One region of the Sporosarcina sp. G11-34 genome, then DNA from elsewhere that is predicted to be linked to it. Evidence: riboswitches for the same ligand, from Rfam matches in the RefSeq annotation. Region 1 holds a riboswitch; the other holds the start of a gene.
The links. A riboswitch is a leader RNA that binds a small molecule or an ion and turns the genes downstream of it on or off. The one in region 1 is predicted to bind cobalamin.
Positions count from the first base shown of each region.

Region 2: linked by a shared signal. The riboswitch ahead of KSU66_RS03180 (ABC transporter substrate-binding protein) and the one ahead of KSU66_RS19740 (LPXTG cell wall anchor domain-containing protein) in region 1 are both predicted to bind cobalamin.

Region 1 is NZ_JAHNZW010000021.1:20,169-24,757, reverse strand. It holds gene KSU66_RS19740 (LPXTG cell wall anchor domain-containing protein) at 1-1,189, opposite strand, end outside; cobalamin riboswitch at 1,350-1,537, opposite strand; gene KSU66_RS19735 (class D sortase) at 1,806-2,378, opposite strand; gene argS (arginine--tRNA ligase) at 2,546-4,213, opposite strand; gene KSU66_RS19725 (DUF1934 domain-containing protein) at 4,210-4,589, opposite strand, start outside.
Region 2 is NZ_JAHNZW010000002.1:225,514-230,102, forward strand. It holds gene argS (arginine--tRNA ligase) at 1-1,306, shown strand, start outside; cobalamin riboswitch at 1,429-1,622, shown strand; gene KSU66_RS03180 (ABC transporter substrate-binding protein) at 1,747-2,724, shown strand; gene KSU66_RS03185 (FecCD family ABC transporter permease) at 2,717-3,712, shown strand; gene KSU66_RS03190 (adenosylcobinamide amidohydrolase) at 3,714-4,589, shown strand, end outside.

The DNA of each region.
Region 1 (4,589 bases):
CTGACTCTGGTGTTGGTTCTGGTTCTGGCCCTGACTCTGGTTCTGGCTCTGGTGTTGGTGTTGGTGTTGGTGTTGGGGTTGGGGTTGGTTCTGGTTCTGGTTCTGGTTCTGGCTCTGGCTCTGGCTCTGGCTCTGGTTCTGGTTCTACTACTTTATCAGCAAAGTCATAGAGTCTACCTCCACCATTTGCATATAAGTCGTAAGCCACGAGGCCCTGCAAAGCCTGTTCAGTGGCCATAGTGTTAGATGAACGATCACCGGAAGTATGCTTGAATCCACCATTATCAGCGGCAAAACTTAATAAATGATCAATCAAGTTAATTCCTTTTTTCGTGAATCGTTCACTAGTTGGATCTATTCCATTAGCCGTTAGACCAATAATCACCTGCGATGTCGCTTCACTTGAAATTCCACCTACAAATGCTTCATCGAATCCGCCGGTATCCCCTTGTTCCTTAGACAAAAATGAAACTGCTTTATCAACAGCGCTTTTCACTTTCGGTTGTCCAGTATATGGCGCTAACCCTATGAGAGCCATTGCGCTAATATCATAGCTAGTTGACCCAGTTGTTGAAGTTGATAAACTCCACGAACCATCGTCTTTTTGATATTTTAGCAGTTCTGCAACTAACTGATTGCGTGTCCATCTAGCATCCTCTGGCACTGCAAAACCTTTTGTATCTAGGGCAATTAATGCGAAAATAATGCCGTTGTTCCCTTGATAAGTGAGCGTATCTTCTACCGAACCATCCCATAGATTACGATCAGGACTGTTGTAAATTAATTCAATTAAATTATGACCGCCAACATCCCGGGGATCAATCCCAATGGCAACAGCCGCCATCGCAAGTCGCTCACTGTCAGTAATTTTAAAGCGCCCAGTATCAAGGCCTTTAGTTATTTGACTTTCGATATGTTCTTTAAAATTATCCGTGTATCCAGCTGGTACCGTTTTACCAGCCTTTGTTAGACCAATTGCTTGCCACTCGCTAATTACACCTTCGTCTAGCATGTTAGCGCTTGCATCATTGATAGCAGATTGTACGAGTGTGTTATAATCCTTCACTTCTAGTTGTGTTATGTTTTCCTCTCCGTTTTGCGCGGCTACCGGTGCTATCAGCGCAAATATGAGCATAAACAACAGTGAAAATAAGACTGTAAAACTGGTTAACTTTCGGTACTTCCTCATTTATAAATCTCCCCTTTTTTGAACAAAAAACGCTGAAAATTATTCGGGCAAATAAAAAAGCCCCCACCCCCAGAAAGAGGTAAAGGCATATGTATGTTCAATAAATAAACTCGAAAAATTGACAGATACACGATGCATACCTTTTTCCTGGAAGGTGTTTAATTGCATACTGACTTTGGCAAGTCTCCTGACTTATGGATCATCGCTTCCTCTGTGTTCCCAGTAGTTTACTAGTGGCATAAATAGAGTTTGCTCCCCAATTACAGTGGCCGGACCGTTCAGGTATTTCACCTGATTCCTTTTTAAAATTTTGCGTTAAGCAAAAATACCAAAATCAAATTATTAAGTTTTCATGCCACTAATGAATGGCCAACAGATTCTCTGTAAGTATATAGGAGTAGATTTTTAATGCAATACTAAGATTTTTTGGCTGTGGACATTGTTTTTTTAAGTTTCCTTGCACTTCAGTCGGGTTTGCTTGCTCTCAGCTTGACCTTCCTTGCACCCGCACCCCATTTGCTTGCACTCAACCGAATTTGCTTGCAAGTCGGGACCTTCCAACTACAGTTTCTAGCAATATAAGCAAAAAAACCACACAATCGTGTAGTCATCTTAATTATTTTGCATAAATAATATATCGGTCAGGAGCGCTTCCTATAAATGTAAAAGGATAGCAGGTCGACAAGGTTAATATTTCTTCCGGAGCTGTGGAGCGGATTACGGTTCGATCGTCTGCGTCTACAATTTCCGTATCGAAAATCGTATAAATAAATGTTCCTTTTTCCATTTTCACGTGGATTTCATCGCCATGTTCAAGTTCTCCAAACTGACGAAAAACAGTATCACGATGACCCGACAATAAAATCTGATCTTGTTGGCCAGGTAAGGCAGTACTTATAAAATGCCCGACACCTCTAGCTAACTCATCCTCATGCGTGCCTGAAATGATCGGTATTTCCCGGTCCAACCGCGGAATATACAAAACGCCAATCGAATCGCCTTCTTTAATATCACTATACACTTCAATTTCATCGCTTTCTTCACGTGGAATAACCTCTTCAGAAATAAATCCCTTCGCTTCTTCCAGGTTTTTTTCTTGTTCAAAATATGAAGTAGCAAATTGACCACCTGCATAAATAATAAACAGTGCACCAATTACAATGAATAGAATAGGTATAACCTTTCTCAATAAAATCCCCCCATCCTGAAATTTAATGAAAACTAGGCGACAGCGGAGCCTAAGTTGCGCTTATAAGGTCTCCCTTAAACTAATTATTATCTGGCGTTATAAAGAAAACACGTAGCAACCAGCCAATTTTCAGTGGACAAGCGCTACGTGTTTATTAATAATAGGTATTACATTTTTTCAGGAGCAGATACACCAATCAGTTTGAGTGCGTTCGCTATTGTCGTGCGAGTTGCCGTAATTAATGCAAGGCGTGCCTCCGACATTTCGCGATTATCGGCATCCAATACTTTTTCTGCGTTGTAAAATGAGTGGAATGCAGAAGCTAACTCTTGAATATACGTCGCCACACGATGTGGTGAACGTGTTTTCGCTGCGTCCGCTACAATTTGCGGGAAGTCGCCGATTTTCTTAAGTAAATCAATTTCTCGCTCCGCAGTTAATAATGCGGCCCCGTCTACTGAAGCTGATAGGTTCATGTCTTTCGATTGACGTAAAATCGAAGAAATTCGTGCGTGTCCATATTGTGCATAGTAAACCGGGTTTTCGCTTGATTCAGAAACAGCTAGGTCTAGGTCAAAATCCATTTGCGTATCTGCTGATCTCATTACGAAGAAATAACGAGTCGCGTCAAGTCCAACATCTTCAACAAGTTCACGCATTGTGACTGCTTTTCCAGTCCGTTTACTCATCATCATGCGTTCGCCGTCTTTGTATAAATGAACCATTTGCGAAACGATTACTTCCAATTTATCTTTCCCATAACCAAGTGCTTCTATTGCTGCTTTCATACGAGGAATATAACCGTGATGGTCCGCTCCCCAAATGTTAATGAGTTTATCGAATCCACGTTGAATCTTGTCTTCGTGATAGGCAATGTCTGGTGTGATGTACGTAAATGTTCCATCATTTTTAATTAGCACACGGTCTTTGTCATCGCCGAATGCTGTTGAACGGAACCACGTCGCACCGTCTTCTTCAAATATATAACCGTTCTCACGTAATTTGTCCATTGCCCCTTCAATTCTTCCGCTACCGTATAGCGACGACTCTGAAAACCAGCTGTCGAATGGAACACGGAAGTTCACTAAGTCAGTTTCTAATTTTTTAATCTCATACTTCAAGCCGTATGCACGGAAAAAGTCATAGCGCTCTTTATCAGGTACATTTTTATATTTATCGCCAAATTCTTCGACGAGTTTTTTAGCAATACCAATAATATCTTGACCTTGATAGCCGCCTTCTGGAAGTTCACGTTCTTCTCCAAGTTCTTGGAAATACCGAGCTTCAACTGATAATGCAAGGTTATCAATTTGGTTACCTGCATCATTTAAATAATATTCGCGCTCAACTTCATATCCCGCAAAATCTAGGACATTACAAAGTGAATCCCCTAAAGCTGCACCACGCGCATGTCCTAGATGTAAATCGCCCGTTGGATTTGCCGAAACAAACTCAACTTGGATTTTCTCACCTTGACCCGAATTCGTACGTCCGTATTCCGCGCCTTGGTCGATAACTGTCTTTACGACTTCCTGTAAATAATCTTTTTTCAGCGTAATATTAATAAACCCAGGACCCGCAACATCAATTGATTCGATGGATGCACTCTCTTTATCGATGTTTGCCAGAATTGCTTCTGCAATCGCACGTGGTGGTTTTTTTGCAAGTTTTGTAAGTTGCATGGCGATATTCGTTGCATAATCCCCGTTTTCCTTACTTCTTGGTGTTTCCAGCATAATGACTGGCATATCCGCTTCTTCCACGAGTTTCGCCTCAATAACGGCGTTGTGTAGCGCTAGTTTTACTTCTTGTTGTATCTTTTCGACTGCATTCATTTTATTCCCTCCGAATATGTAATAGTTATTTCGTACGTGCCTAGAAGTGAACCTTCTGCATGCAATTCATAGGCTACGTTAAAGCGCCCATTGCCCAGATCTTCTTTTTCCATAAACTCAAGCCGATTCGTTTTCACGTGCAACTTCATCGATGCCGGACCATTCCCGTATTCACCTGTACTGATGCGTTCAGTGTCAAATGGTAGCCGCATTTTAACAGCCCCACTTCGCATAATAAATGCTTCGCTGTCATCCAACTTGACGGTCGTTTGAATTTTTTGCCCATCTTGTTCTTCTTCATATTTCAAATACAAAGAATTGATTTTTTCGATGTATCGGCCTGTCGCTTGTATTTCATGCGTCTCTTTATCCTGTC
Region 2 (4,589 bases), on a different contig from region 1:
GGGAGAAAAAATCCAAGTTGAATTCGTATCCGCGAATCCAACGGGTGACCTCCATCTTGGCCATGCACGCGGTGCATCTGTTGGGGATTCACTGTGCAACGTACTTGATATGGCTGGATACAACGTGGAACGCGAGTATTATATAAATGATGCGGGCAACCAAATCGACAATCTTGCAAAATCGGTTGAAGCGCGGTATTTCCAAGCGCTTGGAGAAGAATGGGAAATCCCGGAAGACGGCTATCAAGGGCAAGATATTATTGAACTTGGGAAGCGTCTTGTTGAAGAGTTTGGGGACAAATATAAAGAAGTATCTGCTGAAGAACGTTTCAAGTTTTTCCGTGAATATGGTTTGAAATATGAACTTGCAAAATTAAAACAAGACCTAGAAGATTTCCGTGTTCCATTCGACAGCTGGTTTTCAGAGACCAGTTTATATGGTAGCGGAAAAATCGAAAATGCCATGGAAAAACTACGTGCAAACGGTCATGTTTTTGAAGATGAAGGCGCAACATGGTTCCGTTCAACGACATTCGGAGACGACAAAGACCGTGTGTTAATTAAAAAAGACGGTTCGTTCACGTATATTTTACCCGATATTGCTTACCACGAAGATAAAATTCAGCGTGGATTCGATACGCTTATTAATATTTGGGGAGCCGATCACCACGGATATATTCCGCGTATGAAAGCGGCTATCGAAGCACTTGGCTACGAAAAAGATACGCTTGAAGTAATCGTTGCGCAAATGGTCCACTTATTTAAAGACGGCGAACGCATGATGATGAGTAAACGTACAGGTAAGGCGGTTACGTTACGTGAACTCGTTGAAGAAGTTGGTCTTGACGCAGTTCGTTATTTCTTTGTTATGCGTTCCGGCGATGCACAAATGGATTTCGATCTCGATTTAGCCGTTTCGCATTCCAATGAAAACCCTGTCTATTACGCACAATATGCACATGCTCGAATTTCATCGATTCTTCGTCAAGCTGAAGAGATGAAAATGACTGCTAGTGCAGATGGCGCGGCTTTATTGACATCGGAAAAAGAAATCGACTTGTTGAAGAAAATTGGGGATTTCCCGGGTGTTGTCGCAGACGCTGCACGTGCACGTTCACCGTACCGCGTTGCAACTTATATCCAAGAACTCGCAGCAACATTTCACTCATTTTATAATGCGGACAAAGTGTTGGATGCAGACAATGTAGAGCTATCCGTTGCTCGTCTAGCTTTAATAACAGCAGCGCGCACAACGATTGCGAACGCTTTAAATTTACTCGGTGTATCTGCACCAGAAAAAATGTGATTTTCTTTTCCGCTACGCTTCGGTGTAGCGGTTTTTTTAATGCGTCAAAAGTTATTTTCAATGATATTCGTCACTACTCGACACAAGTAAAATATGTAGTATACTATTAGATGAATACAAATTACATACGAAAACATAAAGGTTCCCCCGCCTTCACGGTAGGGGTTAAAAGGGAAGTCGGTTGAATGCCGACGCGGTCCCGCCACTGTAAGTGTAAGCAAGTCGCACCTATGTCACTGGACAAGTAATAATGTTCGGGAAGACGCGACAAGCTAAGATCACAAGCCAGGAGACCTGCCTTTATGGAATCACCCGTCAACCTGCGAGGATAGGTTTGGTGAAGATCAGCGCTTTTCCGCGTCCAGATTTTTACTTGAACTCATCCTTCGTGCACGACTTACGGAGGATTTTTTGTTTCGATAAAATAGGGGGAGAACAATATGAAGAAGATATGGAAGTTATGGTTATTATCCATAGTAGCAGTATTTATGTTAGCTGCATGTGGAGGAACGGCAACACCAGACACGCCAAAAATTGATGACACGCCAAAAGAAGATGTTAAGAAAGAGGATGTTGTTGAGTCTGCATCTCCGGTAACAGTGACCGATTCCGTTGGCAATGAAATTACATTAGAAACAGCGCCAGCAACAATCGTTTCAATGACGCCAAGCAATACGGAAATTTTATTTGAACTTGGTCTTTCAGATGAAATTATCGGGGTGAACGACTATGATGATTATCCAGCAGAAGCATTAGAAAAAGAGAAAATCGGTGGAATGGAATTTAACGTTGAAAAAATCGTAGCGATGAATCCAGATATCGTCTTTGGTCACGAATCAGGATTAAGTACAGGTGAAGCGGGTTACGAGCAAATTCGTGCGGCTGGAATTCCTGTATTCATCGTGAAAAATGCAACGAACTTCGATGAAACGTACACTACAATTGAAGAAGTTGGTAAATTAACAGGCAAAACAGAAGAAGCCGAGAAAATAATTGCGGAAATGAAAGAAAAAGTGGAAGAAGTTCTTACAAAAGTAGCTACAGTCGAGAACAAAAAAACAGTATTCGTAGAAACATCACCAGCCCCTGAAATTTACACGGCGGGTAAAGATACATTCATGCAAGAAATGTTTGACATGGTTGGTGCGGACAACGTCGCAACTGAAGAAGGTTGGTTCATGATAGATCCGGAAGCCATTATTAGCAAAAACCCGGATGTTATTATTGTTATGTATGACTACATTGAAACAGCAGTCGAAGACGTTTATGCACGTGAAGGATTCGATACAATTACAGCAATCAAAGAAAAAGCAGTGATCCAAGTTCAAGAAAACATAACGAGTCGTACAGGTCCACGTCTTGCAGAAGGACTGGAAGCAATTGCAAAAGCAATTTATCCAGAAGTTTTTAGTGAGTAAATCAAGCGTTGCCTACTTAGTATCTGCCGTAACACTCGTTGTGGCGGTGTGGCTAGGTGTATCTATCGGGACTGTGAAAATACCGATAAGTACGTTTTGGAATGCAGGAGCGGATCCGATTGCTACGAATATTTTATGGAAAATACGTATGCCACGGGTTGTACTTGCAGGGCTTGTCGGGGCATCACTTGCGATTTCAGGAGCTGCATTTCAAGGTCTTTTGAAGAACCCGCTTGCTGATCCATACACCCTCGGAGTGTCATCCGGCGCCTCTGTAGGTGCTGTGATGACACTCTTTTTTGGACTATCGATTCCGATTCTAGGCATATATACGCTTCCCGTATTCAGTATGATTGGTGCGGCGCTTACGATGTTTCTCGTTCTAGGTTTTGCACGCCTTGTCGATAAGGCGATGAAAATGGAGACAATCATTCTTACGGGAATTATTTTCGGATCCTTTCTTGGTTCGGTTCTATCGCTAATGATTGCGCTTACCGGGGAAGAACTGAGGCAAATTATTGGTTGGCTTCTTGGCAGTGTTTCGATGCGGGGTTGGAACTATATTACAATGATTTTGCCGTTTGTTATTATTGGTTCATTTATGCTTTGGTTTAGTCGAAGGGAATTGAACGCGATGCTGTTTGGCGAAGAACGCGCCCATCATTTAGGTGTAAATGTCAGACGTCGCAAATTTATGATTTTAATTGGTGGTTCTGTGTTAACTGGTTCAGCTGTTGCTGTTTCAGGGACAATCGGATTTGTAGGACTTGTCGTGCCGCATATGACGCGCCTTTTGTGGGGATCAGATCATCGCCATCTATTGACGTTGTCGTTTATGAATGGTGCAACATTACTCATTATTTGCGACCTTGTTGCGCGCACAATTATTTCACCGACAGAACTTCCAGTCGGTGTGATAACGGCGTTTATCGGGGCACCTGTTTTTGCATATATCTTCTATAGACAACGAAGAAAGGGGGCAATGTAATATGTTGCAAGTTGAAAATATATCAGGCGGATACGGCAAGGAACCTGTCGTTAAATCTGTTTCATTCACTGTAGGAAAAGGAGAAATTCTTGGCATACTTGGCCCGAACGGAAGCGGAAAATCGACCCTTCTAAAAGTGATTTCAGGTATTCTTCCCGCACAACAAGGAACGGTCACGATTGACGGAAAAGTTTCATCGGCCTATTCTCAAAAAGAGTTTGCCAGAAAAGTCGCCGTACTGCCCCAACTCCATGCACATGCTTTTTCGCATACAGTACGTGAAACAGTAGAGCTCGGTAGATATCCGTACCAGTCGGGGATTTTTTCCTCGTGGTCGGTAGAAGATGAGCGTGCTGTTACCGAGGCGATGGAAAGTACAGCGGTGACTCGCTACGAAAATCAGTCGATCGAATTGCTTTCAGGTGGCGAACAGCAACGCGTTTTTGTTGCGCAAGCACTTGCACAAGTTGCCCCTATTTTACTGTTGGATGAACCTACAAACCATCTAGACATTGCCCATCAGCAACAGCTACTAGATACGATTCGAAAACAAGCGGTCGAAAAAGGACTCACGGTGATATCTGTCTTTCATGATATTAACTTAGCTTCTTTATATTGCGACCGCCTGTTATTGATGGAAAATGGGCAGATCGCCAAAATCGGAATGCCGCGGGAAGTTGTCAAAGAAAAAGCAATCCAACACGTGTATGAAGCGCGCGTGAAAACACAGCCTCATCCAGAATTGCCTAAACCGCAAATTACGCTTTTGCCGGATACGAATGGAGAAAATCCATCTTTTGTCGTGACAAAAGATGATTTTTCCGTGTCGTCCAATTATGTGTCGCTTTGCGCAAAAGGTCCGCTTAAAACGATTTCA